DNA from 4 places in the Streptomyces sp. NPDC079020 genome. Region 1 is predicted to be linked to each of the others. Evidence: riboswitches for the same ligand, from Rfam matches in the RefSeq annotation. Region 1 holds a riboswitch; each other region holds the start of a gene.
The links. Region 1 has a riboswitch for cyclic di-AMP ahead of ACIGJO_RS24865 (C40 family peptidase). Riboswitches for the same ligand answer to the same signal wherever they lie in the genome.

Region 1 (7,809 bases):
AGGCGGCCGTGCGGTGGGCGGCCGACTGCCGCGCGGCCGGGATCGCGGTGGGGTGTTTCCGCCCGCCGTCGGTGCCGGACGGAATCTCCCGCCTGCGGCTGACCGCGCGGGCCGATCTGACCCGGGAGCAGGTCGCGGCCGCGGTGGACGCCGTCGTACGGACCGCTCCCGGGACGAAGACCGCTCCGGTCAGCTGACCGGGCGGTCGTGCAGCCCCGTAACGAACGAGGTCCAGGCCGTCGCGGAGATCCGCAACGGAGTCCGGTCCAGATCCTTGGAGTCCCGTACGGCGAGGTGTTCACCGTCGAGCGGCGCGGTCTCCACACAGTTGTTCATTCCGGTGCTGCGGCTGCTGCGGCGCCACCGTAACGCGGGCTGTGCGAGGCGGTCGGACATGATGCTCCCTCGGGCAGTCGGAAGGTGCGCGGGGGAGCACGGCCGGTCAGCCGGAGTCCCCCTGGCCGCCGCGGCTGATCGCGGCGATGAGATCCAACGAACGCTCCGGCGACAGCGCGTGAGCCTGCAAGGTGCGGAAGGCCGAGCTGTACGCCTCAAGGTCTTCTTTCCGCTCCAGATAGAGGCTACTCGTCAAGTGGTCAAGAACGACCACATCCAGATCAGAAATGTTCGGAAAGGAGAAAATTACGAAAGGGCCGGTCATGCCGATGTAACCCCCTACCTTGAACGGCAGCAACTGAAGTTGTACGTGGGGCAGTTGACCCACCTGGGTCAGATGGCGCAGCTGGTCCCTCATCACCTCGGGACCGCCCACCTCGCGCCGCAGGACGGCCTCGTCGAGTACGGCCGTCAGGTGCAGCGGCGGATTCGCCCGCAGCACGGCCTGCCGGGTCAGCCGTACCTCCACCAGGGAATCCAGCTGTCCGGCCGGCAGCCCGTCCAGTGAGGACCGGGTCACCGCGCGGGCGTAGGCGGCGGTCTGGAGAAGTCCGGGCACCACCGAGGTCTCCAGCGTCCGCGCGGTCCTCGCCTGGGACTCCAGGCTGATGAAGTCGCGGTACTGGGGAGGGATCAGCCCCCGGTACGCGTGCCACCAGCCTGTTCCGCCGCCGCCCGCCGAACCCGCGAGCACCTCCAGGAGCGCGCGCAACTGGGCGTCGCGCACGCCGTACGCGTCCAGCAGCCGGGTCACGTCGGCGGGAGAGACCCCACTGGCACCGGTCTCGATACGGCTCACCTTCGACTGGTGCCAGCCGAGCAGCCGCGCCGCGTCCCGGCTCGTCAGCCCGGACGCATGGCGCAGGCCGCGTAACTCCTCTCCGAGCTTGCGTCGGCGTACCACGGGACCGTGCAGCATGCCGGCCTCCTTCCGCTGTGCAGGGAGAGCCGGGCCCGCACGGCTCCGGCCCGCAGAGAGGTCAGTGTGCCGCGCGTTCGAGTACCGCCGGGGCGGAGTTCACCGCTTTGAGCGACAGATATATGCATATCTTGGCCGATCGTCGTTACAGAGGGCAGCATCAGTGGCAATCTGGCGCGAAGCACAATCCCGGCCGATCGCGGTTCGGCCGGGGCTGGAAAGGGACGGCGTCGCCATGGCAGATCATCAAGAAGCAACCGTCACCCTGCCGAGTGATCCGGTCTCGGTCTCCTCGGCCCGCAGGTATGTCGCCCGGATACTGGCCGAATGGGGTCTGGCCGACGACACCGAGATCGCCGACTCCATCCGGCTGATCGTCTCGGAGCTTGCCACCAACGCCGTACAGCACACGTTCGGGCTGTCACCCACCTTCACCGTGGACCTCCGGCTGGACCGGGAGGAGGAGCTGCATCTCGGTGTGACGGACAGTCACCCCCGCTGGCCCCAGCGGCTGCCGGCCGCCGTCCAGCAGGACAACGGACGCGGCATGGTGATCATCCGGGCCCTGGCCAAGGAGTACGGGGGACAGCTCACCGTCACTCCCACCCCCGACGGAGGCAAGACGGTCTGGATCGCCCTGCCCTGGACCGTTCCGGGCCAGGGCTGACGGCGAGCGGGCGTGCCGGGGCCACGTGCTCCCGGGCAGGGCTCCGGGGTCCGGGCCGGGCCCCGGCCTACCGCGCCGCCGCGCCCCGTCCGAATCCGCTGCGCATCAGTGCCAGCAGGGTCGACGCGGCGGAGGTCGCCCGGTCGCCCCGGTGCGCGACGGAGATCGTCCGGCGGAAGGCGGCCGGATCGAGCGGGCGCACAGCCAGCGGGGTCGGGGACATCGCGGCGACCATCTCCGGAACCACGGCCACCCCGATCCCGGCGCTGACCAGCGCGCACACCAGGGCGTAGCCGGGGGACTCGCACACCACGGCCGGGGTGGCGCCGGCCTCGGCCAGGGCGCTCTCCACCCCGCGCCGGGGCGGATGCGTGGGCGCGCTGCTGATCAGCGGCCGTCCCGCCAGCTCGGTGACCGGCAGGCGGCCCGTCCCTTCGGCGAGCCGGTGGCCGACCGCGGTGACCAGGACCAGCTCCTCGACCAGGAGGGGCTCGACGACGACGCCCATGGGCAAGGGGCCCGCGGCCGCCGGTTCGTACGCATGGGTCAGGGCGAGATCGACCTCTCCGGCAGCCACCGCGGTGACTCCCCCGGGCGGCTCGTAGTCGGTCACGGCGAGCTCGACGTCCGGATGTGCGCGCCGGAACGCGCTCAGGACCGGCGGCAGCAGATGGATTCCGGCCGTGGTGAACGTGCCGACCCGCAGCCGCCCCCCGGAGAGCCCGGCCAGCTGCGCCAGCTCGTGCCGCGCCTGGTCCAGCTCGTCCAGGACCCGTCGGGCCCGGCCCGCCAGCAGCTCACCGGCGGCCGTCAGCCGCGCCCCGCGATGATGACGGACCAGGAGCGCCGCACCGGCCTCGCGCTCCAGTTTGGCCAGCTGCTGGGAGAGGGCGGGCGCGGTGTAGCCCAGGCGCGCGGCCGCACGCGTGATCGATCCGGCCTCGGCGACCGCCACCAGCGCCGCCAGCCGTGTGGGGTCGTACATTAAGCGTTCCTTTTGGCAGACCCAGAAGATTGCAAGTACACGCTAAAGGCTCTTTCGGTCCAGGGTGTAACCATGGACGCACAACTGCTCGCCTTCACGGGAGTCGCCGCGGGAATGGTCGCGCTGCCCGGCGCCGATTTCACCGTCGTCGTACGCAACGCACTCGCCTCGCGCCGTTCCGGGGTCGCCACCGCGCTGGGTGTCGCCGGGGGGCTCGTGGTGCACACCGCGCTCGCCGTGGCGGGCCTGGCCGCGGTGCTGGTGACCATGCCCGTGCTGTTCCGCACGGTCCAGCTCCTGGGCGGCGCGTATGTGCTCTGGCTCGGCCTCAGCGCCCTGTTCGCGCTGCGACGGCGGCCCGCCGAGGCGGACCGGACGGCCAAACCGGAGGCCCGCCCCGCGCAGCGGGAGCTGGGACGCTCACTGCGGCAGGGCTTCTTGACCAACGCGCTGAACCCCAAGGCGCCGGTGCTCTTCCTCAGCCTGCTGCCCCAGTTCGTGCCGGACGGGCAGCCGCCGCTGCCCAGGACCCTGCTGCTCGCGGCGGTCGTTGTGGCGCTGGCGCTCGTCTGGTTCCCGGCCGTGGCCCTGCTGGTGGACCGGCTGGGGCGGTGGCTGCGCCGGCCGCGCACCGCCCGTGCGATCGAGGGCGGCAGCGGCGCGGCGCTCACCGCACTGGGGCTCGTACTGGTGACCGGACCGCTGCTGCGCTGAAGCGGGTCCGGCCGTGGGTCAACGGACCCGTCCGTACCACACGCTGTTCGACCAGATCTTCTCCAGCCGGACCACCGCCCCGGTCTTCGGGGAGTGCCAGATCTTCCCCTTACCCGCGTAGATGCCCACGTGGTACACGCTGCGGCCGGAGTGGAAGAAGACCAGATCGCCCTTCTTCCGCTTCGACTTCGAGATGTGGTGGGTCTTGTTGTACTGCTGCTGGGCCGTACGGGGGAGTTTCTTGCCGGCCTTCTTGAAGGAGTAGAGAGTCAGCCCCGAGCAGTCGAACCGGCGCGGACCGGACGCTCCGTACTTGTAGGGCGATCCCTTCTTGGACGCGGCGACCTTGAGCGCCTTCGTCGAGTGCGTGGCGGCCTCGGCCTCGTTGACCAGGCCCGGCGCCAGCATGGCGGAGCCGACGGCCAAGGTGAGTACCGAGGCCGTACCGGCCCGGGTAAGCAGAGACGGGACATGTACCTGCGCAGTCATGCGCAACCCTTCGTCAGCCGCCTGTGAAGGATGACCTGTCGGGTTCGGGCTGGCGAAGTTGCCCGGCCGCAGTGTGCGGCTTCACCCCGAGGGGCGACCGGTTGCCCGGCCGACCCGTTGTGCTCGGGTCCTCCACTCCTGCCGATCCACTTCTGTCGACCAGTCATCCGGGCAGCGGCAGGACTCGGCGTCCGCCCGGACCGCCCCGCCGCGGTGGCGGGGGCTTGTCGTCCCAGGGATCTTGACTCACGAAGTGCCGGATTTCCGAGCTGAAACAGCGATTTGTGAGAGTCGTCACGACTGATCCGTTCGGGTGGACGAGCCCGTTTTCGGCCCTCGGCCGGGCTGATCGACCACCCTCGCACCAGCGACGGAACGTCAGATTCCGCGTGCTGTCCACGCGCTGAGCGCAAGTTGGGCTGTCCCTCGCGAGGGGGACTGACTACGCCGAACGAGGGAGGAAATCTGATCTCCTGGCCGGGCGTGTCGCGGGGCGGACGCGGTGAGGTGCGTCGGGGTGCGGAGGAGCGCACGAAGCGCGACGAGGCGTGGCGAGCGCGGCGAGGCGTGGCGAGCGCGGCGAGGCGTGGCGAGCGCGGCGAGGCGTGGCGAGCGCGGCGAGGCGTGGCGAGGCACAGCGAGGTCCCGGCTCCCCGTGAGCGGGAGCCGGGAGCCGGTGCGGATGTGGTGCCGGGCTCTGTGCCGGGCGTGGTGCCGGGCGTCGGCCGGGGCGGACTCCCCGGCCCGGTGTCGGGCCGGGGGCCTGTCAGCTCACCGGCGGCGGGGCCCGGTCAGCTCGCCGGTGGCGGGGGCATCGTGACGCGCCCGGCGCGCCGTTCCCCGTCCAGCAGGCGCAGGGCCCGCGCCAGCGTCGCCGCGTGGATCTGCGCTTCGCCCCGTTCGTGCATCAGCGTCAGCGCGTCGCGCAGCGCCGCGGCCCGGGAGGCCAGGGCCTGCGCGGCCCGGAGCGCGCCATAGGTGTCGCTGCCGCGGGCCGGGTTGATCCGGCCCAGTTGGTCGAGAACTTCCAGGTAGCAGTCGATGAACTCCCCCTCGGCGCGGGTCAGCGCGGGGAGCGGCGGGTACTCCGGTGGAAGCATGGTCGGTTCACCTCGGGGGGTGCGGCGGCCGGGACGGGCCGCGGTTCTCCATGACGTGGTCCACGAGCCCGTACGCCTGGGCGGCTCGGGCGTCGAGGATGGTGTCGCGCTCGATGTCGGCCGTGATCCGCTCCGTGGACCGGCCCGTGTGACGGGACAGCATGGCCGCGAGCATCTCGCGCACCCGCATCAGTTCGCGTGCTTCGATTTCGAGATCGGACGGCTGGCCCCGGACCGGTTCGTCCAGCGTCGGCTGCCGGATGACTACCCGGGCGCCGGGCAGTGCATGTCGGCGGCCCGGCGCGCCTGCCGCCAGCAGCACGGCGGCGCTGGAGAAGGCCTGGCCGAGGCAGAACGTCTCCACGTCGCACGCCAGGTACTGCATGGTGTCGTAGATCGCGGCCATGGCGTTGAACTCGCCGCCGGGGGAGTTGATGTAGAGCGAGATGGGCCGGTCCGGCTCGGCGTACTCCAGATACATGAACTGCGCGATCAGGTCGGTGGCCGCGGTGTCGTCGACCGGGGTGCCGAGAAAGACGATCCGCTCGGACAGCAGCTTGGAGTACGGGTCCAGGGTCCGGGTCCCGGTCGCTGTGCGTTCGGTGAACTCCGGCAGGACATAACGGGCGGCAGGTCGGATCATGGCGATGCCTCTCCTGGGATCTGCGCGGTTGTTCTCGGTGGGTCGCTGTTCTGCGGGCACGCCGTCCCCGGGCACGTGGTCCCTGGGGGTGTCCGCGGCCGCGTCCGTAAGAAATGTACAGGACGTACAGAAGGTGATGGTGGGGGGTGTGGAAGCGGACGTGCTGTTCCGGGCGGTTCAGGAGGGCGTGCGGGCGGAGGCGGAACTCATCGCCGCCGCCCCGGCCCTCCTGTCGGGGCTGTCTGCGGAGTTCGCCGGGGCTCGGTGGTCGGAAGTGGCGCGCTCGTCCCCGCAGGAGTTGCGTCTGCCATGCCGGCGTGGCCGAACCGCCGCATCCGAGGCCATCCATACCCCCGGACTGTCCGTATTTGTGCGCCAATGGCTGAATTCAGTGCGCTTTGCCGAGATGCGAATATCTGTGAACTCGAAACGTGAATGAGTCAATTCAGGCAGTGATATGAGTCACTTGACATATACATCGAGCAGGTCTTAACTTCCCACGGCAGTTGAAATGAATGCCGGGAATTCCGTCCGGCATTGATATCTCCTGTCACCGAACAAGCGTCTCGTTCATCACGCATGGAGGTTCTCATGAAGCTCGTTCGCCTCGTCAATAAGTTCCGCCCGGAGAAGAGCCTCAAGGCTTACGCCTGGTACGGCTGGATCTAATCAGATAGTTTCCATGCCGGGCTCGCGTCGGTCAGGAATTCTTGTCGACGCGAGCCGCCTACCCACGGAGTTCACCCATGTCTATGCTCCGCGCCGGCGGGAGCGGTCGGGTCATTGAGTTCGCGCCGAGGCTCGACGAGCTATTGAGTCGTTATCGCGATGCGTCGCTGTTCCGTCTGGAGCCCGACACGATCGGCGTATCCGGTGCCGATCTGATGGATGGCCTGCTCCGGAGCAGGCCGGCCAACGCGGAGGAGAGGCCTACCTTCAAACCCGTCCAGAAGCGGCTTGTCAGCCGTGCCGATGCGTCCACCTTTATGCAAGCCGTGGGCTCGGACGTACGAACCGCGCTGCAACGTCCCCTCGATGGCACGGTCGACCTGACCGGCCGGTGGCCGCATGTGGCGCATGTTTACCTGCGGGATCTCGTCTTCGGAGACGAAAGTCGGCGATTCCGGGTTCTGGTCGACCGCCGACTGGAGTTGACCCCGAAACTGACCTGGTCGGCCGTCGCCTCCGGTGCCGCTTTGTTGGGCAGACCTGGTCCGGACGTACCGCTGTCAAAACTTGCCGCTCTCGTTGTCGATTCCAAGAACTACAGTGACCGACGTTATGCCATGTACCTGTACAGGCGAGTGGCGGCACCGGTGTGCTTCACCGTCTCCGCGCTTGTCACCAGTGCCCTGTGGCTCGGAGCTCCGTTCAGCGACGACGTATCGAATCGGAATATCCTCCTTGAGGCACTCCGGCTGCTCCCCCCGTCGTGGAATATCTTGCGAGTGGCTTCCCCGGAGTTCTCGGACGTGGACGCACGGATCGGCCCGAAGGACGATGTCCTGTTGCTTCCCCTGCTGAGCCATCGTGACCCCAAGCTCTGGGAGGAGCCCGACGAGTTTCACCCCGACCGCTGGGACGAGCTGGATGGAGATACCCACCCCGGCTATCTGCCCTTCGGCCACGTGAGCGAACGGTGCTGGGGCCGTCATATGGTCCTGCCCCTGGCCGAACGGCTCCTGGAAATCGTGCGCCGGGACGGGCTCGTGGTGAGTCCGGACCAGACCAGGGGGAAGGTCGAACTCGATGGATTGCTCGAAGTGTCCGAGGTGCGGATGACTCGACCGTGACGGTCCGGCGGAAGCCGCCCATCACCGAGGTCGAACTCTCCGAAGACCTCTACCTGCGGCGTGTGACTCCCTGACCTCGTCCGTGTTTCGGACCTGCGCCTGG
Region 2 (7,809 bases), on a different contig from region 1:
GCTCCAGGCGGCCCGCAAGGGGCTCTTCGCGCAGATGGTGGTGGTGCCGCTGCTGCGCAAGCACCGCATCCTCACCCAGGTCTCCGGCGACCATCTGGAAGTGATCAAGCTGATTCCGCCGCTGGTCATCGGGGAGCCGGAGGTGGAGCGCTTCGTGACCGCGTTCACCGACGTCATGGACGAGGCGCACAGCGGCGGGGGACTGATGTGGGACTTCGGGCGGACCCTGGTGAAGCAGGCCGTCGCCAACCGCTGACCGACCACTGAGCGGGTGCTGAACGGGCGGGAGCCGGGCTTCGGGGATGCTTTGCCTCGGAGGTAAGAAATTTGCCTCCGAGGAAAGATCCTGGCCCAATGGAGTCATGAATCCTCCTGACGGAGGGGTGGCCGACGAGCTCCCCGGCGTCGCACCCCGCCTGCGCGAACTGCGCCACGGCCGCGGTCTCACCCTGGAGACCGCCGCCCAGCGGGCAGGGCTTTCACCGGCCCATCTGTCCCGGCTCGAAACCGGCCGCAGACAGCCCTCGCTGCCCATGCTGCTCGGGCTCGCCCGTATCTACGGTACGACGGTTTCCGAGCTGCTCGGCGAGACACCCCCCGAACGTGACGCGATCGTCCGCGGCGGCCGCTTCGAGGGCGCCGAGGCCGACGGCTGGATGTACCAGCAGGCGGGCGGTTCCGGCCGGGCCATGCAGGCCCTGCGCGTCAGGGTCCCGTACGGCGCGCAGGGCGATCTCGTACGGGTCCACCCCGGTGAGGAATGGCTGTACGTCCTCGACGGAACGCTGCGGGTGATCCTGGGGGAGACGGTGCACGATCTCGCCCCCGGCGACAGCGCGCACTTCGATTCGCTCACCCCGCACCGGATCGCGGCCGTCGACCGCGGCGGCGCGGAGCTGCTCTTCGTCCACTCGCTGATGCAGAGCCCCGCCGCCGAACTGTGTCTCGGCAGCGGGATCCACCGGCGCTGACCGGGCCCCGCCCGGTCACCGTCCCCGCTGAACCCTTCGCTTCACCGGCCGTGCGGCCGGCAGAGAGGACTGTCATGTCCGATTCCGAGAACTACGACCCCCTGACCCCGCAGCGGCCCAAGAACTACGACCCGCAGGAACGGAAGATGCCGCGCGGGGTCGTGATCCGGCTCTTCGCCTACCTGGTGGCCGGACACGTCATCGCCGGCTTCCTGTACCTGCTGTTCGCCGTGGCGGGCGGCAACAAGTAACCGCCCCTGCCGGACAGGCCCTACGCCTCGTCCAGCAGCCGCCCGCGCAGCCGCTCCCGTGTCTCCGGGGCAAGGCCCAGCCCCTCGGTGAGGTAGCGGTCCGTGCTTCCCCAGACCTCCTCGATGGTGCCGAAGGCCGCGGCGAGGTACTCGGCGTGCGCGCCGAAGAGCGGGTTCAGCAGTTCGAGGACCTCCGGGGACATTCCGGTCTCCGAGGTGTCCGAGCGTCGCACCCGGTAGCGGCGGTGCGCGTCGTTGGACTTGAGGTAATCGGCCTCGATGGCATCCCGCTCCACGCCCACGGCGAGCAGCGACACGGCTATGGAGAGGCCGGCCCGGTCCTTGCCCGCGGCGCAGTGCATCAGGGCGGGGACGCTGTCCTCGGCCAGGGCGTGCAGTACCCGGCTGTGCTCGGCGGTGCGGTCCCGGATGATCGACCGGTACGAGGTGATCATCCGGTCCATGCCCTTGCTGCCCGAGAGGATCGAGCGCAGCTGGGCGATGTCGCCGTCCCGGACCAGCCGCCAGAACTCGGCGCCGTCGGCCGGGTCGGACAGCGGAATGCTGACATTGCGCACCCCCGCCAGCTCCACGTCGTGACCGTCGAGCCTCCGGTCGGCGTCGTTGCGGAAGTCGAAGACCGTGTGCAGGCCGAGCCTGCCGAGGACCGCCGTGTCCTGCTCCGTGGCGTGCGCCAGGTGGCCGCTGCGGTAGAGCCGCCCGAACGCCACGCGGCGTCCGTCCGTGGTGGGGAGCCCACCCACATCGCGGAAATTACGCACTCCGGTCAGCTCGGATTCTGTCGGCGGGACCTGCGGCACCTGCTGAGTCACGGCGGCTCCTGGGGTGTCTGACGTCGGCGCTGCTCGCCGACGAGGGCACGCTCGTGACGATACGACATCGATTCCTCAGGCAATCATCTCGGACGAGGCACACGGCTCGCCATGCGTACACGCACGGGCATTGCCCCGCACCGTCACCGTGGTCGATGATGTGCGGAACTGTTCGAACGTGAGGGAAATGATGATCGAGACTGGTGACACGGGCCGTACCTGGGTGCTCAGTGGCGCGACCGGCAGCTATGCGCTCCACCTCACCGACCGCGATGAGCTGCTGCATCTGCACTGGGGGCCGCGCCTCACGCCGGCCGCGGCCGAGGCGCTGGCCGCCGAGCCCCTCCCGACCTGCTCCGGCTTCGATTCCCCGCTCGACGGCCACGAGGAGTACCCGGTCGAGGGCGGTCCCCGGTTCGTCCGCCCGGCGCTCTCCGTACGGACCGACGAGGTCAGGGGGACCCAGTGGGTGTTCGGGGGCGCCGGGACGGACGGTGACGAACTCCGGCTGAGCTTCACGGACGCCGCGCACCGCCTCGCGCTGACCCTCCACTACCGGATGCGTGACGACTCCGATGTGATCGAGCGCTGGACCACCGTCACCCACGCCGGCCCGGACGGCCCGCCCCTGGAACTGCTGCGCGCCGACGCGGCGACCTGGACGCTGCCGGCCCGGGAGAACTGGCGGCTGAGCCAGCTGCACGGCAGCTGGGCGGCGGAGTCCCGGCTGGTGCGGTCGGAACTCACGTACGGCGAGAAGATCCTCTCCAGCCGCCGCGGGCACACCGGGCACCAGCATCTGCCATGGGTGGCGCTGGACGCCGGCGGAGCCGCGACCGAGGAGCACGGGGAGGTGTACGGCTGCGCTCTGGGCTGGTCCGGTTCCTGGCGGATCGCCGTGCATCAGCTGCCCGACGGTCTCGTGCAGATCAACGGGGGCGCGGGCTACGACGAGTCCGGCCTGCTGCGGCTCGCGCCGGGTGAGTCGTACACCACACCCGTCTTCGCCGGCCTGTGGAGCCCGGACGGCTTCGGCGGGGCGAGCCGGGCCTGGCACGCCTGGCAGCTGGCCCATGTGATCCCGGACGCCAGCACGCCGCGGCCGGTGCTCTACAACTCCTGGGAGGCGACCGGCTTCGACATCTCCATGGAACAGCAGCGTGCGCTGGCCGTGCGCGCGGCGGAGATGGGCGTCGAGCTGTTCGTGGTGGACGACGCCTGGTTCGGGCGGCGCACCAGCGACCGGGCCGGGCTCGGTGACTGGACGCCCAACCCCGACCGGTTCCCCGGCGGGCTGCGGCCGCTCGCCGACGAGGTGCGCGGGCTCGGCATGCGGTTCGGGATCTGGGTCGAGCCGGAGATGGTCAACCCCGACAGCGATCTCTACCGGGCCCACCCGGACTGGGTGCAGCACTTCCCCGGCCGTACGCGGACCGAGTTCCGCAACCAGCTGGTGCTCAACCTGGCCAGGCCGGACGTACAGGAATACCTGTGGGAGCAGCTTGACGCGCTGCTCTCCAGCGCTCCGATCGACTATGTGAAGTGGGACTTCAACCGCTGCTTCACCGAGGCCGGCTGGCCGGGCGAGGAGTACCCGCAGAAGCTCTGGACCGCCCATGTGGAAGCGCTGTACGCGCTGCTCGACCGGCTGCGCGCCGCGCACCCGGGCGTGGCCTTCGAGTCCTGCTCGGGCGGCGGGGGCCGGGTCGATCTGGGCGTGCTCTCCCGCACCGATCAGGTGTGGACCTCGGACAACACCGACCCGCTGGACCGGCTCGCCATTCAGGAGGGCTTCGGGCAGATTCATCCGGCGCGGGTGATGGCGGCCTGGGTCACCGACAGCCCGAACGTCCAGCTGAACAACCGGGTGAGTTCGCTGCGGTTCCGCTTCGTCAGCGCGATGGCCGGGGTGCTCGGGGTCGGCGGCGACCTCACCGAGTGGAGCCCTGAGGAGCTGGCCGAGGCGCGGGACTGGGTGTCCCTCTACAAGGAGATCCGCCCGGTGGTGCAGCACGGGGCCCTGCACCGGCTCGCGGCGCCGCGCGGCGGGCTGAGCGCGGTGAGCTACGTGCTGGGCGAGGAGGTCGTGGTGCTGATGTGGCTTGAGGCACAGCGGTTCGGCCAGCGGCCGCCGGCCCTGCGGCTGCGCGGCCTGGACGCCTCGGCGACGTATGTCTGCCAGGACACCGGAGCGGAGTACCAGGGTTCGGTGCTGCTGCATCGCGGGCTGCACACCGGGCTGAGCGGCGACCTGGACGCCCGGGTGCTGAGGTTGCGTCAGAAGCGATGACCATGACATGTCCGTAATGGGGCGTTTAATAGAACGTGCCCTATTTATGGGAGAGATGATGGCCCGCTGGTGAGCGGGATCATATCCGTGACGGTGTGTGGTGGCGGCGCCCGGGAGCGATCCGGGCGCCGCGCGGAATGCCAAGATCCGTAATCCACGGAGTGTGACGGGAATTCCGGACCGAAATTGAATCGGGGATTCCGGCAGGCAACCGATGGCTTGTTCCTGTCGTCCTGACTCGTTTACGGTCACCGTCAATCCGGACGGATCGCCTAATCCTGCCGCCGCCCGGAATTCACACCCACCCACACTCGTGTGGCAGGAGCGGGGGACCCAGGTAAGCCGCCGGCCCGGAGAGATCCGGACCGGCTCGGGGTGAAGTCGCCGAGAGCGACCGGGCATCTCCAGCCCGAACCCGACAGCTCACCTCGTAGGCGCCGGAGAGGAATTCCCCCATGCCCGCAACGGGTAAGCACCGTCGTACGAAGACCGGCCCGATCGTCCGCGGTGTCCTCGCCGCAGGGACCGGCGGCGCCGTCCTCGCCCTCCCGCTGATCGGTGCCACCGGAGCGCACGCCGCGGAGAAGGCCGCGCCCACCGCCGCCTCGGTCGCCGCCGCGCACACCGCCCCGGGTGCCGCGGCCACCGCCCACGGCGCCTCGAAGTCCTACTCCGTGGTCTCCGGCGACTACCTCTCGAAGATCGCCGCGGAGCACAAGCTCAAGGGCGGCTGGCAGAAGCTGTACCAGGACAACCGCGAGGTCGTCGGCGAGAACCCGAGCCTGATCTTCCCCGGCATGAAGCTGACCCTCGGCGCCGAGGCGTCCGGTTCCGCCGATGCCGCGCAGTCCGCGCCGGCCCCGTCGAAGGCGGAGCCGAAGAAGGCCGCCCCCGCCGCCCCGGCGGCCCCGAAGGTGCAGTCGGCCCCGAAGGCCGCCTCCTCCGCGGGCTCCTCGGCCCCGTCCTCCGAGGCCGGAAAGTCCACCACCTCCACGAGCACCAGCGCCTCCCAGAGCAACAGCTCCGGCTGGACGACCCCGGTGGCCAACGCCAACGTCACCACCCAGTACCGCGCCTCCGGCGCCAGCTGGTCCAGCGGCTACCACACCGGCTCGGACTTCCAGGCCGCGTCGGGCACCGTCGTCCGCGCCATCGGTCCGGGCACCGTGGTCTCGGCCGGCTGGAGCGGCTCGTACGGCAACGAGGTCGTCATCAAGCACGCCGACGGCATGTACTCCCAGTACGCGCACCAGTCCTCGCTCAGCGTCTCCGTGGGCCAGACCGTCACCGGCGGCCAGCAGATCGGCCTCTCCGGCTCCACCGGCAACTCGACCGGCCCGCACCTCCACTTCGAGGTCCGCACCGGCCCGAGCTACGGCTCGGACGTCGACCCGGTCGCGTACCTGCGCCAGCACGGCGTCTCCATCTGATGGAGCGGTGACGGCCGGACATGAACAGGGGCGGTGCGCGTCGGCGCACCGCCCCTGTCCTTATTCCGGCTTTACCAAAAACTGACCGGGTGGTCTATCTCACCACCCGTCAACCCCGTATTACGGTCGCGTAGGTCACATTCGACGGTGCAGGATATGCGCTTGTGGCAGACGATTCGAGAAACAATCAACCAGAGATCATCGGGTCGTACGCGGCGATTGGCGACAGCTTCACCGAAGGAGTCGGAGACCCCGGCCCCGACGGGGCCTTTGTCGGCTGGGCGGACCGGTTCGCGGTCCTGCTGGCGGACCGGCTCCCGGTCCCCGACACCGCGACGAGCCCGGAGGATCCCGCGCACGGGAATTTCCGGTACGCCAATCTCGCCGTACGCGGACGCCTCCTCGACCAGATAGTCGAGGAGCAGGTCCCCCGCGCCAAGGAGCTGGCCCCCGAGCTGGTCAGCTTCTGTGCGGGCGGCAACGACATCATCAGGCCGGGCACCGACCCCGACGATCTGGCCGAGCGCTTCGAGCGCGCGGTCGCCGATCTGAGCAACGCGGTCGGCACCGTCATGATCACCACCGGGTTCGACACCCGCGGTGTGCCGGTGCTGCGGCACATGCGCGGCAAGATCGCGACGTACAACGTCCATCTGCGGTCCATCGCCGACCGCTACCACTGCCCCGTCCTGGACCTGTGGTCGCTCCGCTCGGTGCAGGACCGGCGCGCCTGGGACGACGACCGGCTGCACCTGTCCCCCGAGGGCCACACCCGCGTCGCGCTGCGCGCGGCACAGGTGCTCGGTGTGGACGTGCCCGCCGATCCGGATCAGGCCTGGCCGCCGCAGGCACAGCGCGGCACCTTCGAGGAACGGCGCGACGACATCCACTGGGCGCGCGAATACCTGGTCCCGTGGATCGGGCGGCGGCTGCGCGGCGAGTCCTCCGGCGACCATGCCGAGGCCAAGCGCCCCGACCTGCTTCCCCTCTGACCCGACCTGCTTCCCCTCTGGGGGGACCGCCCTCACGGCGCCTCGCGCAGGACCGTCAGGGGCAGGGCACGCCGGGCCGGGCTCGGTACCACGAGCCCGGCCGGCGGCGTGGCCGGACGGCCCGGAGCCGGTATCCGCTCCAGCACCCCGCCCGCGAACACGTCGTACAGCGGCAGCGTCTCCAGATGCACATAGCCGATGTGGCAGTCGCACACATCGAGCGGGCAGCCCTGCGGACCGAGCGCCCGGCGGTAGCTGCCGTCGTAGAGATTGCCCAGCTCCGCGCGGACGAAGTGACACCGCCGCACGGTGCCGTCACCGTCCACGGAGATGACCGACTCACCCGTGCGGCAGGGCAGCCCGGCCGACCGGTGCGGATGCCTGCTGTACGGGAACAGCGGGTCCAGCGCCGTCCAGCGGTCCGCCTCCTCGTCCGTGTAGGTGTGCCCCTCGGCGGCGTTGACCCAGAGATAGACCTCCTCGGGCAGCGCCGCCCGCAGCCGCCGCGCCTCGTCGAGATGGGCGTCGAAACCGACCACGCCCACGCTGTAGCGCACCCCGCGAGCGGTGAGCTCCCGGCACTTGCCGAGGAAACGCTCGTACGGCGTCTGACCCGGGTGGTACGTGCACCACAGCGCGACCCGGTCCGTGTCGGCCCCGGCCAGCCAGTCCGTGCGGCCGCTCAGATTGGTCTGGATGGCCACCCGGCCGATGTGCGGCAGCCGCGACAGATCGGCCAGCGCCCGCCGGTACCAGGACCTCACCAGACCCTCGCCCCACGGTGTGAACAGCACGGACAGCCGGTCTCCGGTCTGCGCCGCGGCCCACGCGGTGAACCGCTCCAGCGCCGCCCGGTCCGCCGTCAGCTGTTCCCGGCTGTCGCGCCGCTTGGCGAACGGGCAGTACGGACAGTCGTAGTCGCAGGAGGACAGCGGGCCCCGGTAGAGGATCGTCAGGTCCATGGCGGCAGTCACTTCCGTTCGTACGCGGCCATCGCGGCCCGTACCGCAGGGGAGAACAGCTCGGGGCCCAGCGCGTCGGA
Region 3 (7,809 bases), on a different contig from region 1:
CCTGGCCGCGCGGAGCACGCCGGTGATCGCCACGATGGGCGACGAGGCGTACGACGTACACCGCTTCGGCACGTCCGCGAGCGCCCGGGTGCTGATCGGCGTGGAACCGGTCGAGCTGAGCCGGGAATGGAGCCTGGGCGAGATGTCGAGGCTGGTCGAGAACATGTCCGACCGCCGGCTGGTGGGCGCGTACTACGCAGGCAACGACCAGGGCGTCACCGAGTATCTGGCCATCGGCCCCGAGCTCGCGGACGAATGGCGTCGCGCCCGCCGCGCCAACGCCCACCCGCGCGGACATCTGCTGGTGCGCGCCGCGATCGACCTGGCCCGCTGCGGGGCCGGTGACGATCTCGCGCTCGACGTGCTGCGCCGGGCGCACCGGTTGTACGGGGCGGAGTACGTCCGGGCCGAGCGGGAGAGCTTCGTGGACGCCCTCGCCTGGGCGTCCGGCGTCCGGCACGGGGTGACCGGAATGCTCGTGGCGGGCCGGGGCGAGAACACCTGGCGGGTCTACCACTCCCTGGTGGCGGACGCACACGACCGGGCGCCGGGCTTCGCCTCCCCGGTGCCCCTGGGGATGTGGCCGCTCGCCCTCGAAGTGGTGCGCGGTGTCAGCACGCTCCGCGCCGACGTCCATCAGCGGGCCCACGCGGCGCTGGAGCCGGACGCGGACGGTGACCCGGACATCCTGATGGTGCTCGGCCGGATCGATGGGGAGTTCGGTGACGAGGCCGCCTCGGAGGGCTGGTTCCGCAGGGCGGCGGACGCGGGCAGCACCGAGGCTGCCGCCCTGGTGGGGAAGGCGCTGGCCGCCCGGGACGAGACGGCGGCGGCGATCCCGTATCTGGAGGCCGCGGCGGAGGCGGGAGATGCGGGGGCGCAGCGCGAGCTCGGCGCGGCCCTGGCCGAACGTTCGGCGCACTGGCTGACGCTGGCCGCGCAGGCAGGCGACGGTGCGGCCGCGCACCGGCTGGGCGATGTGGCGGTGGCGGCAGGGGATACCCATGGCGCGCGCCGCTGGTACGTCCAGGCCCTGGAGAACGGGCACGAGGCGTCCGCGGCGGGCCTCGGCAACGTCTTCCACGACTGGCAGGAGCCGGAGGTGGCGGAGGCCCTGTACCGCAGGGCCCTCGCCAATACGGACGACCCGGCCGCGACGTCCCGGGCGGGCAACAACCTCGCGCTGCTCCTGGCCGAGCGGGACCCGACCGACCCAGAGATCGAACGGCTCTACCAGGCCTCGGCCGAAGGAGGCAGCCCCAGCGCGGCGACCAACCTCGCCCACGTGCTGCGTGGCAGGGGCGAGACGCAGGAGGCACGGCGCTGGTTCGAGGAGGGCCACGCACGGGGCAGCTACTACGCCGCTGTCGCACTCGCGATCATGCTGTGGGACGAGGGACAGTACGCCGAGGCGGAGGAATGGTTCGGCAGGGCCGCGGAAGTCGGCAATCATGCGGTCGACGCCATCCGTGAGGAGCTGCGGCAGAGTGGCAGGAACGTGGCGGACGACGTCGAGGCCGCGGCCGTCGCCCAAGGGGGCCACGTGGTCTCGGCAGTCCGTGAGAAGCTGCGGCGGAGCCCTGCCTACGCGGTGAACGACATCGAGGCCGTGGACCGCCCGGCCTCGACCTGGGACATCCTCGCCGAGCTGCGAAGAAGCCGTGCCGCCGCCCCGGATAACGTCGAGGGGTGAACGCCAGCCCCGCCGAGCCCTCAGCCGAGCCCCCCGCCGACGCCTCCGCTCCCGCGCACTCCGACGCCTCCGCTCCCGCGCACTCCGACGCCGCCGAGCCCTCAGCCGACGCCCCAGCGCCCGCTCCTGCTCCCGTCTGCCCGCACGCCCCCGGCGCCCCCGGAGACGCGGCCCCCGCGCCCGTGCCCCCCGCCCCCGAACTCTTCACCTGGGAGTTCGCCACCGACCCGTACCCCGCCTACGCATGGCTCCGCGAGCACAGTCCCGTACACCGGACGACGCTGCCCAGCGGGGTCGAGGCCTGGCTCGTGACGCGGTACGCGGACGCCAAGCAGGCTCTCGCCGACTCCCGGCTCTCCAAGAACCCGGCGCACCACGCCGAGCCGGCGCACGCCAGGGGGAAGACGGGCATCCCGGGGGAGCGCAAGGCGGAGCTGATGACGCATCTGCTGAACATCGACCCGCCGGACCACACCCGGCTGCGCCGGCTCGTCTCCAAGGCGTTCACTCCGCGCCGGGTCGCGGAGTTCGCGCCGCGCGTGCAGGAGCTGACGGACCGCCTCATCGACAACTTCATCGAGGAGGGGAAGGCGGACCTCATCCATGACTTCGCCTTCCCGCTCCCCATCTACGCCATCTGCGATCTGCTGGGCGTTCCGCGCGAGGACCAGGACGATTTCCGGGACTGGGCGGGCATGATGATCCGCCACGGCGGCGGCCCGCGCGGCGGGGTGGCCCGGTCGGTCAAGAAGATGCGCGGCTATCTCGCGGAGCTCATCCACCGCAAGCGGGAGGGCCTGGGGGCCGGGGGCGAGGACGACGACCTGATCTCGGGTCTGATCCGGGCGAGCGACCACGGCGAGCACCTCACCGAGAACGAGGCCGCCGCGATGGCCTTCATCCTTCTCTTCGCCGGATTCGAGACCACGGTCAACCTCATCGGGAACGGTACGTACGCCCTGCTGCGCCACCCCGGACAGCGCGCGCTTCTCGAGCGCGCGCTCGACGCGGGGGACACGGAGCTGCTGGCCACGGGCGTCGAGGAACTGCTGCGGTACGACGGACCGGTGGAGCTGGCCACCTGGCGCTTCGCGACCGAGGCACTGACGCTCGGGGGGCGGGACATCGCCGCGGGCGATCCCGTGCTCGTCGTGCTCGCCGCGGCCGACCGGGACCCGGACCGGTTCGACGACCCGGACACGCTCGACCTCGCACGGCGTGACAATCAGCACCTCGGTTATGGGCACGGCATCCACTACTGCCTGGGAGCACCGCTCGCCCGGCTGGAGGGGCAGGCCGCGATCGCGACGCTGCTGCGACGCCTTCCGGATCTGCGACTTGCGGGAGAACCGACCGATTTGCGGTGGCGTGGAGGTCTCATCATGCGTGGACTGCGCACGCTGCCGGTGGAGTTCACCCCGGGACTGCGGCACGACGGAAGTGACGCTGCGTCAACTCTGTGACTTTCACGTGATCTGCGCTGCATCGACTTGTGACACACGTTCAAGTCCCGCTAGGTTCACCGTTCAACGCCTCGAACGGGGCGTCACGTGACTCGCCGGTCACCTCAGTACCCACCAGTCAGTCGCACGGAAGGCAAACTCCATGGGCTCCGCGAACGGCAGACACCGCCGCCCTCGCCAGGCACCCGCCATCGTCGTCGCCGCGGGCGTGACGGGATCGGCCATCGCGATCCCGCTGCTCGGCGCGGCCGGCGCGCACGCCGCCGAAGCCTCGACCTGGGACCGGGTCGCGGAGTGCGAGAGCGGCGGCATGTGGAGTGCCGACCTCGGCAACGGCTTCTACGGCGGGCTCCAGTTCTCGCAGGACACCTGGTCCGCGTACGGCGGCACGGCGTTCGCGCCCCGGGCCGACCTCGCCAGCCGCTCGCAGCAGATCGCCGTGGCGGAGAAGGTCCTGGGCGACCAGGGCCCGAAGGCCTGGCCCGGCTGCGCGGTGATCTCCGGACTCGCGACGGACAGCACGCTGCCGGGTGTCGACCCCGGTGCCGCACCCTCCGCCGGCCCCTCGGACGCGGCACCCGCGGACGGACTGCCGGACGGCGGGACGGCGGACGAGGCGGACGGAGCCGACAGCGGTACGCAGGACGGGAACGGCGCCTCCGGCAAGGCGGGCGACCCCTCGTCGAGCCCTTCCGCGCCGCCCGCGAGCCCTTCCCCGAAGACATCCGCGCCCGAGGGCTCCGCGGCGCCTGACGCCCCGAAGGGCGCGGACGGCACCGGCGGCAAGCACCGCGGCACTCCGGCGCCCGAGGAGAGCCGGGCCGCGGACCGGGACAGCGGGCGCGAGTCCGGCCGGCACGCCTCCCGCGGTGAGGGCGAGGCGCGCGAGGGCGGTACGGCGCCCGTCGGCGGCGACTACACCGTCCGGCCGGGCGACAGTCTCTGGGCGATTGCTGACGCACAGAAACTCCCCGGCGGATGGACCGCGCTGTACGAGGCGAACAAGGACGCCGTCGGAGTGGACCCGGACCTGATCGTGCCCGGCCAGAGCCTGGACCTGGGCCCGGAAACGGCTCCTTCCGGCGATGCCCGGGGCGCCGCCGCCAACTGATCCAATTCGGGAAAACGCCCCGAAACCCGGGGTAGTTCAGAGGCCTATGTCCACTTATGCGTAAGTGAGACATGGGTCTCTTTGCTTCAACTGGCGTGTCCTGTCCGCCGGCTCCGCCCATATCGCCCCCGACCTGCGGAAACGTTCCCCCGCTGATGGCAAGTAAGGCCTGATTGACCGGTATGTCCATCTTTGAATGTGGGGGTTGCCTGTGTTTACGGTCGGAACCGCTCGCACCGCGGGCCCCGTCGACCGTCACGCCGAATCCTGCCGTCGGTCGAAGGGAACAGACGCGTAAAGCGCCGTAGGCAGGAGCGGGGGACCCAGGTAAGCGCCGGGCCCGGTCGACTCGTCCCGTACGAGTGCGATCAGGACCGGCTTGGGGTGGAGCCGCGTGCTAGGACACGCGGCCGGGCAACTCACTTGGCCCGAACCCGACAGCTCACCTCGTAGGCGTCGGTGAGGAGAAGTTCCATGCTGCGTAACAGCAAGGGCAAGCACCGCCGCCCGTCCAAGGCCGTCCGTGTCGCCACGCTCGCCGGTGTCGCCGGTGCCGCCGTCGCCGTCCCGCTGATGGGTGCGACCGGCGCCTCCGCCGCCTCCGTCTCCACCTGGGACGCCGTCGCCCAGTGCGAGTCCGGTGGCAACTGGTCCATCAACACCGGCAACGGCTACTACGGCGGTCTGCAGTTCTCGCAGTCCAGCTGGGCGGCCGCCGGCGGTACGCAGTACGCCGCCCGCGCCGACCTGGCCACCAAGGCCCAGCAGATCGCCACCGCCGAGAAGCTCCTCGACATGCAGGGCCCCGGTGCCTGGGCCTGCGCCGGCGCCGGCGGTCTGACCAACGACGGTGTGGACCCGGGTGTCGACACCGGATCCGGCCAGGCCAAGCAGGAGCAGGCCCAGCCGAAGCAGCAGGCCCAGCCGAAGCAGCAGGAGCGCCAGGCCGAGCAGCCCGCCTCCCGCGGCGAGCAGCGCACCGCCCCGGCCGCCCCCAAGGTCGAGTCCCCCAAGACCGTGACGACCCCGACCGGTCAGAAGGTCCAGAAGGGCGACGGCGAGTACAAGGTGAAGTCCGGCGACACCCTCAGCAAGATCGCTGAGAAGGAAGGCGTCAAGGGCGGCTGGCAGAAGGTCTTCAAGCTCAACGGCGACATCGTCCAGGACGCCGACCTGATCTTCCCGGGCCAGCAGCTCCACCTGAAGTAGTCCCCGCCCGGCCCGGAGCGTCTCCCGCTCCGGCCGGAGCGGCTCACGGCTTCTCCTCCCTCCGAGGGGGACGTCCGGCGGCATCTCCCTCGGCTCCGCCCCCGGCCCGGCGCGCTCACCCCGTGCGCGCCGGGCCGGGGTGTTTTGGCTGTGCGGCCGGCTTCGCGCGTTCAACTTCTGTAGTTACCAGCCAGTAAATTTCTTGACCTTCCTCCCGTTATGCGGGCTCTTGGGTCCTTTTTCGTCCCAGGAGACGGGCGGTCGGCCGCCCGACGGGGCCGAGCCGGTTAGGCTCGTGTCGCAAGGCCACAGTGACCCTGCACAACCAGTGTCATATCCCAGAAGGAGATGCCTCGTGCCGTCCATCGACGTCGTCGTAGCCAGGGAAATCCTCGACTCCCGGGGCAACCCCACGGTCGAGGTCGAGGTTGGCCTCGACGACGGCAGCACGGGACGTGCTGCTGTTCCGTCCGGCGCCTCCACCGGTGCGTTCGAGGCCATTGAGCTTCGCGACGGTGACCCCAACCGCTACCAGGGCAAGGGCGTCGAGAAGGCCGTCCTCGCCGTCATCGAGCAGATCGGCCCGGAGCTCGTCGGTTACGACGCCACCGAGCAGCGCCTCATCGACCAGGCGATGTTCGACCTGGACGCCACCGAGAACAAGGCCTCGCTCGGCGCCAACGCCATCCTCGGTGTCTCGCTGGCCGTCGCCCACGCCGCGTCCGAGGCGTCCGACCTGCCGCTCTTCCGCTACCTCGGCGGCCCGAACGCGCACCTGCTGCCCGTTCCGATGATGAACATCCTGAACGGCGGCTCGCACGCCGACTCCAACGTGGACATCCAGGAGTTCATGATCGCCCCGATCGGCGCGGAGTCCTTCTCCGAGGCGCTGCGCTGGGGCGCGGAGATCTACCACACCCTGAAGAAGGTCCTGAAGACCAAGGGCCTGTCCACCGGACTCGGTGACGAGGGCGGCTTCGCCCCGAACCTGGAGTCCAACCGCGCCGCCCTGGACCTCATCGTCGAGGCCATCAAGGAGGCCGGCTACGTCCCCGGCCGCGACATCGCGCTCGCGCTCGACGTCGCCGCGTCCGAGTTCTACAAGGACGGCACGTACGAGTTCGAGGGCAAGTCCCGCTCGGCCGCCGAGATGACCGAGTACTACGAGGAGCTCGTTTCCGCGTACCCGCTGGTCTCCATCGAGGACCCGCTGTACGAGGACGACTGGGCCGGCTGGAAGGTCATCACCGACAGGCTCGGCGCCAAGGTGCAGATCGTCGGCGACGACCTCTTCGTCACCAACCCGGAGCGCCTGGCCCGCGGCATCGAGGAGGGCTCCGCGAACGCCCTGCTCGTCAAGGTCAACCAGATCGGTTCGCTGACCGAGACCCTGGACGCCGTCGAGCTGGCCCAGCGCAACGGCTTCAAGTGCATGATGTCGCACCGTTCCGGCGAGACCGAGGACGTCACCATCGCCGACCTCGCCGTCGCCGTGAACTGCGGTCAGATCAAGACCGGCGCCCCGGCCCGCTCGGACCGTGTCGCCAAGTACAACCAGCTGCTGCGCATCGAGGAGATCCTCGACGACGCCGCGGTGTACGCGGGCCGCTCGGCGTTCCCGCGCTTCAAGGGCTGACATTCCGGCACCCGGGGGCCGGTCACCGGCCCTTCGGTGGTTCGGTGCACCAGCCTCCGTCCGTCCCCGCACTCGGTCCCGTACCGTGTGCGGGGACGGACGTGCGTAATGGGGAGGCGGGAGACATGGCCGGGAAGGACCGCGACCGGTTCTCCACCGCGACCAGGCTGCGGCTGCTCGGCGAGCTGACCGCGGCCCGCGTCTACCGTTCCCAGAACCGCCGGCAGGCCCGGCGCTCCCGGCTCACCGGCCGGGCCGCCTTCCTGGCCCTGGTCGTCTGTTCCCTGGTGGTCGCGCTCGCGTACCCCATGCGGCAGTACGTCTCCCAGCGCGACGACATCGCCGACCAGGAGCGGCTCTCCCAGGAGGCGGGCCGGCGCACCGAGGAGCTGCGCGACGAGAAGGCGCGGCTCCAGGACGACGCGTACATCATGCGGCTGGCCCGGGAACACCTCCATTACGTACTCCCCGGGGAGACCGGTTACACCGTGGCCGACCCGGACGCGGCCGAGGACCGCCGCGGAGAGCCGGGCGCGGCGGACCGTCCCTGGCACTCGAACCTCTGGGACGGCGTGGACAGCGCCGACCGCGACTGACCCGTACCCCTGAGCAGAACCGTCGAGCAGAGCCTTCAAGCAGCGTCTTGTCGAGCAGAACCTTCGAGCAGAACCAAGGCAGGCATGGAAACGCCCCCTCC
Region 4 (7,809 bases), on a different contig from region 1:
CGAAGCGGGCGTTCACCCTGGCCGTGCGGAGACTGCTGCCCGAGGTCACCGAGGACGATCTGCGGCCGTCGCCCTCCGGGGTCAGGGCCCAGGCGGTCCTGCGGGACGGCACGCTGGTGGACGACTTCCTGATCCGCGAGGCCCCGCACACCGTGCATGTGCTGAACGCCCCGTCCCCGGCCGCCACGGCATCGCTGCCCATCGGCAGGGAGGTGGCACGGCGGGCACTGCTGCGGGCACGCGGCACGGGGTGGAAGCCACCCGCCGTAGAATCGGGTCATTGTGTCTGAGCAGCCTCTGAACCCCACGCCTGATGTCCCTGACGCCTCCGACGTCGCGGACGCTCCTGACGTTTCCCGTGCCTCCGACGCGTCCCCCGCGTCCGACGCGCCCCGTGCTCCGGGTGCGGCCGACGAAGCCGGTGCGGCCGACGACGCCAGTGCCGCGGACGACGCGGCCGCCCGGCGTGCGGCCTCCTTCGAGCGGCAGCGCAGGCTGCGCCAGGAGCCGCGCTTCCCCGGCGGGCCCGCCGCCGATCCGGCGGGTTCCCACCACGAGCGCCGTATCCGCAGCTTCCAGCCGCGCCGCAGCCGGGTCACCACCGGTCAGGAGGAGGCCCTCCAGCGGCTGTGGCCGAAGTGGGGCCTGGACATCGACGGGCTGCGCGTCCTGGACACGGCCGAGCTGTTCGACGGACTGCCGGTCGTCCTGGAGATCGGCTTCGGCATGGGCGAGGCCACGGCGCAGATGGCGGCCGACGACCTGGGCACCGGGATCCTGGCCGTCGATGTGCACACCCCCGGCCAGGGCAATCTGCTCGGGCTCGCGGAACGGGCCGGCCTGTCCAACGTACGGGTGGCCAACGGTGACGCGGTCATCCTGCTGCGCGAGATGCTGAAGCCGGACTCGCTCGACGGGCTCCGGGTGTACTTCCCCGACCCGTGGCCCAAGGCGCGCCACCACAAGCGGCGGCTGATCCAGCCGGAGTTCCTGGACCTGGTGGCCCAGCGGCTCAGGCCGGGCGCCGTGGTCCACTGCGCGACGGACTGGGAACCGTACGCGGAGCAGATGCTGGACGTCCTCACCGCGCACCCGCTCTTCGAGAACACCCAGGCGGACGGCGGATACGCCCCGCGGCCCGCGTTCCGCCCGCTGACCCGCTTCGAGGGACAGGGACTGGACAAGGGGCACGTGGTCCACGACCTGCTGTTCGCCCGCGTCTAGGCGTCGGCGTGGCCACGGGCCGACGGTGACCGCGGGCGCGGGCCGATCGTGACTGCGGGCGGCCGTGACCGCGGGCCGACCGTGACCGCGGGCGGCCGGACCCGACGAACCGGCGGCCGGACCGCCGGGAGGCGGACGGTGACCGCGGCCGGGCGGTGACCGCTGCGAACCGGCCGCGTGCCCCGGCGCGGATGGTCAGGTGTCAGTCCCGGTCGTTAGGGTCATGGGGTGTCCGACGGGTCCGTGCAGCACCAGCAGCCGCAGCCGGCCGTCCCGGTTTTCGAGGAGCGACGGCTCGGCGAGATCCTGGGCGCCGTTCCGGAGCGTGGCCAGTGGCGGTACGCGCCGCGCCGCGTCGGCATGGTGTGGCGGAGCAAGGCGTTCCGCGCCGGTGCGGTGATCGTCGCGCTCGCGCTGTGCGGGCTGGTGATCCTGTCCCTGGTCCGTGAGCAGACCGGCTCGGAGGGATTCCTCGTCGGGCTGGGGCTGGCCGTGCTGCCCGTGCCGCTGCTGATGGCGGCCTTCCGCTGGCTGGACCGGGTCGAACCGGGCCCCTGGCGCAATCTCCTGTTCTCCTTCGCCTGGGGTGCGTGTGCCGCCGCGCTCGTCGCGATCATCGCGAATTCGTTCGCGACGCGCTGGATCGCCACGGCCACCGCCGACCCGGCGAGCGCCGACACCCTCGGCGCCACCGTGATCGCCCCGATCGTCGAGGAGAGCGCCAAGGCGGCCGCCGTACTGCTGATCTTCCTGTTCCGGCGGCGGGAGTTCAGCGGCATCGTCGACGGCATCGTGGTGGCCGGATTCACCGCGACCGGCTTCGCCTTCACCGAGAACATCCTCTATCTGGGCAACGCCTTCGGCGAGGACCAGCAGCTGGGGGTGACGGGGCTCGGCTCGATGACCGCCGGGACGTTCTTCGTCCGGATCGTGATGTCCCCGTTCGCGCATCCGCTGTTCACGGTGCTCACCGGCATCGGCTTCGGCTTCGCCGCCGTGGGCGCGCGCCGCCACCGGGTCCGCCGGATCCTGCTGCCGGCGCTGGGCCTGCTCCTCGCGATGGGCATGCACGCCCTGTGGAACGGCTCCTCCGCCTTCGGGCCGTACGGCTTCTACGCGGTGTACGGGATCTTCATGGTCCCGGCGTTCGGGCTGGTGACCTGGCTGGCCGTCTTCACACGCCGGCGCGAGCTGCGCACGCTCTCCGCCGAGCTGCCCGCGTACGCGGCGGCCGGCTGGCTGACCCCGGTCGAACCGCTCGCGCTCTCCTCGATGCGGGCGCGCGGCATGGCCCGTGATCTGGCCCGCCACTGGCACGGCCACCCCGACCGGGCCCGCGGCCGGGCGGCGGCGCGGGCGGTCGCCGAGTACGAGTCGTTCGCGACGTCCCTGGCCGGGCTGCGCCGCAGGGCCCGCCTGGACTCGGCGGGCCCGGACTTCGCCGGGCGGGAGCGGGAGCTGCTGCACCACCTGTGGCAGCGCCGGGAGATCGCCGGTCCGGCTCTGACGTACGCGGCCCACGCCACCGTCCGGCCGCACACATACCCCCGCCACCCGGTCGCGCCGCACGGCGGGCAGTTCCCGCAGCAGCAGTACGGGCCCGCGTACGCGTCTGCGGAGCCGGGTCCGTACGCGTCTCCGGGGCCGGGTCCGTATCCGCACGCGACACCGGGGCCGCACGCGACACCCGGGCCGTACGCGACACCCGGGCCGTACGCGACACCGGATCCGCAGCAGTACGGGCACGCGGGACAGCCGTACGCGGGTCGGTTCCCGCCCCAGCAGTACGGGCCCGCACCGCACGCGACCCCGCCCCAGCAGTACGGCGGCCCCAACCCGTATCTGCGCCCCCCGCAGTAACCGTCGGCGCCCCCGCACCCGGCCGGCGGGACCGGGCCGGCCGGGTGCCGGGCCAGCCGGGTGCCGGACCGGCCGGGTGCCGGACCGGGTGCCGGGCCCGGCCGGTCCCGCCGTGGATCAGGCCGACGCCTCGGTGAGCGCGGCGATTTCCTGGTCCGTCAGGTGCAGGCCGGCCACCGCGACCAGTGCGGGCAGCTGCTCGACCGTGCGGGCGGAGGCGATCGGTGCGACGACGGTCGACCGCGCGGCCAGCCAGGCCAGGGCGACCGTCGCGATCTCGGCCTCGCGCTCCCGCGCGATCGTGTCGAGCGCCGCCAGCACCCTGCGGCCCTGTTCCGACTCCAGGTGCCGCCCCGCGCCCTCGGCCCGCGGGCTGTCGACCGACGTACCCGGACGGTACTTTCCGGTGAGGAAGCCCGAGGCCAGGGCGAAGTACGGGACGGCGGCGAGCCCGGCGCGGGCGGCGGTGTCCTGGAGGGCGCCCTCGTAGGTGTCGCGGGAGACCAGGTTGTAGTGCGGCTGGAGGGCGACGTAACGGGCCAGGCCCTCGCGCTCGGAGAAGTCCAGGGACGCCCGGAGCCGCTCCGGGCTGATGTTGGAGGCGGCGATCTCGCGCACCTTGCCGTCCTTCACCAGCTGGTCGAGGGCCGTGATGATCTCCTCGACCGGGACGGTCTCGTCATCGAAGTGCGTGTAGTACAGGTCGATGTGGTCGGTGCCGAGCCGGCGCAGCGACTCCTCGGCGGCGGCCTTGACGGTGGTGGCGGAGAGCCCCTTGTACGAGGGGTGGGCGCCGACCTTGGTGGCGACGACGATGTCGGACCGGTTGGCACGCGAGGCGAGCCACTTGCCGATGACGGTCTCCGACTCGCCGCCCTCGTTGCCGGGGACCCAGGCGGAGTAGGAGTCGGCGGTGTCGATGAAGTTGCCGCCGGCCGCGGCGTACGCGTCCAGCACCGCGAAGGACTGTGCCTCGTCCGCCGTCCAGCCGAAGACATTGCCGCCGAGGGCGAGGGGGAAGACCTGAAGGCCGGAGGAACCGAGCGGGCGAAGAGACGTCACAGAAGTCATGCAGAGTTCAACGAGAGCACCCTGTGACGCTATTCCACGACAACGGACCGGCAGCCCTGACGTCGGGGGGTGTGCGTCAGGGCTGCCGGGGTTCGGGGGCGCCCGGTGAGGGCGCGGTGGGAGAGCGATGCGGGGGCGGAAGCGGGGACGGGGCCCGGAGCCTGCCGGGCGACCTCCGACCGGAGGTCACCCAACGGGTCCTCAGACCGTGAGTCCCTTGCTGCGCAGCCAGCTCATCGGGTCGATGGCCGAGCCGCCCGGGGTGTGGACCTCCAGGTGGAGGTGGGCGCCGGTGACGTTGCCGGTGGCGCCGACACGGCCGATGGTGTCGCCCGTGCTGACCTTCTGACCGGCCGACACGTTCATCGAGGACTGGTGGCAGTACCAGACCTCCGTACCGTCATCGAGCACCAGGACCGTGCGGTAGCCGTACGCGCCGGAGTATCCGGCGGACTTCACCGTGCCGCTGTGCACGGCCTTGACCGGGGTGCCGCTCTGCGCCGCGAAGTCGAGCCCGGTGTGGTGGCCGGAGGACCACATCGTGCCGGACTGACCGTAGGTCGAGGTGATGCTGTACGAGGAGGTCGGCAGCGCGTAGCTGGCGGCGAGCTTGGCGAGGCGCTCGGCCTCCGCCTTCTTCTTCGCCGCTTCCTCCGCCTTCTTCTTCTCGGCGGCGACCTTGGCCTCGGCCTTGTCCTGCTGCTTCTTGGCCTCGGCGGCGGCCTTCTCGGCTGCCGCCCTCTCCTCCGCGGCCTTGGCCTCGGCGTCGGCGCTGGCCTGCTGCTGCTCGGCCTGCTGGAGGATGCGGGCGCGGAGTGCCTCGCCCGGGTCGGTCGCGCCCTGCTCCGCCTCGGCGTCGGTGATGCCTGCGGAGGTGAGCGGCGCGGTCGCGACCGGCTTCTTGTCCTCCTCGTCGGAGAGGAAGGAACCCACGCCGGGAAGGGACTTGGCGTCGGGGAGACTGGCCGCGAGGGAATCGGGAAGAGATATGGAGACCGGCGGCTTGCTCTGCGCGGTGGCCATGCCGCCCGCTCCGACGGCCGCGATGACACCGACCCCGAGGACGGTGGAGCTACGGGCGAGTCCCCGCTGCTTGGCTACGCGGTGCCTGCCGCGCACGGGCCGGATGGACTCCTCGGTGGGATTCCATTCCTCCCAGGTCCTGTCCGGGTCACCGAAGTTGCCGGTGGCGAAGGGTGACGGGGCCTCGGGGGCAGGCTTGTTGGACGCCACGTGGGCGCACTCCTTTCCTTCCTTCTCGCCTACCGGGTTAGCTGACGGGTTCGGAGCAGGAAGGTCTCCTACGGGCCCCTCCGTCTCTGACGAGACACAGGTGTCCGATTCACCCCATGTAGGTGGTTCCCCGGTTCCCTTGCGGGATTCGGCGCTCGCGCACGGTGCCGCCTCTTGCGACGACTGGGACGACCGCGCTGCGTTATCGAACGTTAATAGACGGACGGCTCCTATTCCAAGCTCTTCCCGTTGATCGTTCGCGACTTTGGCATGGACTTACAGGGTGCAACCGGCTCGAATCGGACGAGTAGAGCACGATTGGATCACTACTTGGTTTCTGACATTGCGTCAAATGTTATGCGGAGCGGCGTCCTTCGACTACGCACCGTGGTATCGCCCGGCAACCGGCGCGCGCCCGTCCCCGCGTCCCGTCCGCATGTCACGCCCACAGGACCCGCCCCCGCGTCCCGTCCGCATGCCCCGCTCATTCATCGCCCCGGCCCACGATCCTCACGGTCGTCCGGCGTTCCGGCTGTCCCTCAGCGGGCCTTCCCACCGCGAGAAGTGCCATGTCGTCAGTGGACCGGCCGCCGGTGTGCAGCCGGACGTCGTCGGTGAGCGCGGAGAGCAGCTCCTCGGGCCCGGGGAAGATCCGGCCCCGCAGCCGGGCCGCCGGGTCGTAGAAGGCCCCGGACGCGTCCCGCGCCTCGGAGAGGCCGTCCGTGAACAGCAGCAGGGTCGCCCCCGGCGGCAGCCCCCACTCGTCGGCCCGGTCCGGCCACGCACCCAGGTTCATCCCGAGCGGCAGCGCGGGCACGGTCGGCGACAGCACCTCCAGCGCCCCGTCCGCGTGGAGCAGGATCGGTTCGGGGTGCCCCCGGTTGACGATGCGCAAGGAGAGGGAGCCGCGCGGAATCTCGACGAGCACCGCCGTGATGAACCCTTCCATCGCGTCGAGCCCGCCGCGCCGGGTGCCTTCCCGCGCCAGCGCCCGTTCCAGCCGCTGGGCGACCCCCTCCAGCGAACGCTCCTGCTCGGCGGCCTCCCGGAACGCGCCGATGATCACCGCCACCGCCTCGACCGCGTCGAGCCCCTTGCCCCGTACGTCCCCGAGCACCAGACGTACGCCGTGCGGGGTGTCCGCCACGGCGAACAGGTCACCGCCGACGAACTCGTCCGCCTGGGCCGCCTCGTACCGTGCGGCGACATGCAGTCCGCCGATGCGGTCGTCCGGTGTCGGCAGCACGGCCCGCATGGCGGTCTCCGCGATGAAGCGCGCCGAGGCCAGCTGCTCGTTGCCGCGCCGCACGACACCGTTGATGACGAGGGCGAGCACCGAGGCGGTGAGCACGGTGATCAGCTCGGTGACCGGAGCGGCCCGGGTCAGCGTCCCCGCGTACAGGTGCAGCACGAGGACGGCCAGGACCGAGGCCACGCCGGTCCGGACGGTGCTGGCCAGGCTGAAGAACGGGGCGGCCATCAGCGGCGCCGCCACGAACAGCGGTACGGCGGTGAAGGTCGGCGGGGTCCCGACGTCGAAGAGCAGCCCGCCGCCGATCATCAGGGCGGGCAGCGCGCGGACGAACCGGCGAGCCCCGACGCCCCCGGCCGGCCCCCGGCCACCACCGCGGGCCGGGAAACCGAAGGAGGGGAGCACGCGCCCGCGCACCGGAAAGGCCGAACGCCAACGGCTCCGGGCGCCGGGCAGCCCGACAGGTCTCCCGCGCCGCCTGTCCCGCTTCCCCACCTGTGCACTCCTGCCCGGTCCATCCACGGCTGCGGACCGTACCGCGCCCCGTCCAGGCTTGCCGGAGCCGCGCCGTGCGGCGACTCCTCATCGGCCAAAGGGGGGAGCGTGCGGGGCCGGGGCCTCCGGAGGTCAGTCGGAGAGCCGGTGTTCCGCGTAGATCGTCAGCGCATCCCGTACGAAGGCGGCGGTGCCGTCCCCGTACCGATCGTAGTTCTTCGCGAAACGCGGATCGGCGGCATACATCTCGCCCAGCCCCTTCACATACGCCCTGCCGGGCGCTTCCGCATCCGCCAGCCAGGCGCAGTGCCGCCGCGCGATGTCCTGCACCGCCCCGCTGCCGGCGGCGAGGCCGTCCTCCCTGGCCCGCCCGTAGTCCCGGGCGATGGACTCGTGCTCCGCCAGGTGCGCCTTCCGCCCCGCCGCGCCCAGCGAGCGCCACCACCGGTCGCCGCGCTCGTACGCGTCACGGCCCCAGCGCTCGGTCACCTCCTGCTCGTGGACGGTGTGATCGAAGCCGTCGAGCACTTCTTCCGCCATGAGTTCCCTCCCCTCCTCCGTCTTGTGGAGAGTGGTCCGCACCGACGCGATCTGCCGCCCGATGCGCTCCCGTTCCTGCTCCAGCAGCCTCAGATGCGTCCGCAGAGCCACGGCCGTGTCCCGCTGCCCCTCCA

Region 2: linked by a shared signal. The riboswitch ahead of ACIGJO_RS16640 (peptidoglycan DD-metalloendopeptidase family protein) and the one ahead of ACIGJO_RS24865 (C40 family peptidase) in region 1 are both predicted to bind cyclic di-AMP.
Region 3: linked by a shared signal. The riboswitch ahead of ACIGJO_RS23840 (transglycosylase family protein) and the one ahead of ACIGJO_RS24865 (C40 family peptidase) in region 1 are both predicted to bind cyclic di-AMP.
Region 4: linked by a shared signal. The riboswitch ahead of ACIGJO_RS33055 (M23 family metallopeptidase) and the one ahead of ACIGJO_RS24865 (C40 family peptidase) in region 1 are both predicted to bind cyclic di-AMP.

What each region holds. Positions count from the first base shown of each region.
Region 1 is NZ_JBITUB010000012.1:130,270-138,078, forward strand. Features, by position in the region: gene ACIGJO_RS24835 (8-amino-7-oxononanoate synthase) at 1-197, shown strand, start outside; gene ACIGJO_RS24840 (DUF397 domain-containing protein) at 190-396, opposite strand; gene ACIGJO_RS24845 (helix-turn-helix domain-containing protein) at 443-1,315, opposite strand; gene ACIGJO_RS24850 (ATP-binding protein) at 1,551-1,982, shown strand; gene ACIGJO_RS24855 (LysR family transcriptional regulator) at 2,050-2,967, opposite strand; gene ACIGJO_RS24860 (LysE family translocator) at 3,040-3,681, shown strand; gene ACIGJO_RS24865 (C40 family peptidase) at 3,700-4,170, opposite strand; cyclic di-AMP (ydaO/yuaA leader) riboswitch at 4,174-4,360, opposite strand; gene ACIGJO_RS24870 (hypothetical protein) at 4,962-5,270, opposite strand; gene ACIGJO_RS24875 (ATP-dependent Clp protease proteolytic subunit) at 5,278-5,913, opposite strand; gene ACIGJO_RS24880 (hypothetical protein) at 6,062-6,352, shown strand; gene ACIGJO_RS24885 (tryptorubin family RiPP precursor) at 6,505-6,582, shown strand; gene ACIGJO_RS24890 (cytochrome P450) at 6,660-7,706, shown strand.
Region 2 is NZ_JBITUB010000007.1:115,893-123,701, reverse strand. Features, by position in the region: gene ACIGJO_RS16665 (aspartate aminotransferase family protein) at 1-256, shown strand, start outside; gene ACIGJO_RS16660 (helix-turn-helix domain-containing protein) at 363-971, shown strand; gene ACIGJO_RS16655 (DUF6126 family protein) at 1,046-1,222, shown strand; gene ACIGJO_RS16650 (tyrosine-protein phosphatase) at 1,243-2,055, opposite strand; gene ACIGJO_RS16645 (alpha-galactosidase) at 2,246-4,345, shown strand; cyclic di-AMP (ydaO/yuaA leader) riboswitch at 4,638-4,795, shown strand; gene ACIGJO_RS16640 (peptidoglycan DD-metalloendopeptidase family protein) at 4,801-5,775, shown strand; gene ACIGJO_RS16635 (SGNH/GDSL hydrolase family protein) at 5,940-6,767, shown strand; gene ACIGJO_RS16630 (STM4011 family radical SAM protein) at 6,800-7,729, opposite strand; gene ACIGJO_RS16625 (STM4012 family radical SAM protein) at 7,738-7,809, opposite strand, start outside.
Region 3 is NZ_JBITUB010000011.1:199,809-207,617, forward strand. Features, by position in the region: gene ACIGJO_RS23825 (tetratricopeptide repeat protein) at 1-1,693, shown strand, start outside; gene ACIGJO_RS23830 (cytochrome P450) at 1,876-3,156, shown strand; gene ACIGJO_RS23835 (transglycosylase family protein) at 3,299-4,267, shown strand; cyclic di-AMP (ydaO/yuaA leader) riboswitch at 4,558-4,738, shown strand; gene ACIGJO_RS23840 (transglycosylase family protein) at 4,742-5,476, shown strand; gene eno (phosphopyruvate hydratase) at 5,832-7,112, shown strand; gene ACIGJO_RS23850 (septum formation initiator family protein) at 7,238-7,708, shown strand; gene ACIGJO_RS23855 (DUF501 domain-containing protein) at 7,793-7,809, shown strand, end outside.
Region 4 is NZ_JBITUB010000024.1:69,004-76,812, reverse strand. Features, by position in the region: gene lhgO (L-2-hydroxyglutarate oxidase) at 1-290, shown strand, start outside; gene trmB (tRNA (guanosine(46)-N7)-methyltransferase TrmB) at 283-1,224, shown strand; gene ACIGJO_RS33065 (PrsW family glutamic-type intramembrane protease) at 1,453-3,084, shown strand; gene ACIGJO_RS33060 (aldo/keto reductase) at 3,202-4,146, opposite strand; gene ACIGJO_RS33055 (M23 family metallopeptidase) at 4,357-5,388, opposite strand; cyclic di-AMP (ydaO/yuaA leader) riboswitch at 5,400-5,552, opposite strand; gene ACIGJO_RS33050 (PP2C family protein-serine/threonine phosphatase) at 5,873-7,045, opposite strand; gene ACIGJO_RS33045 (TipAS antibiotic-recognition domain-containing protein) at 7,268-7,809, opposite strand, start outside.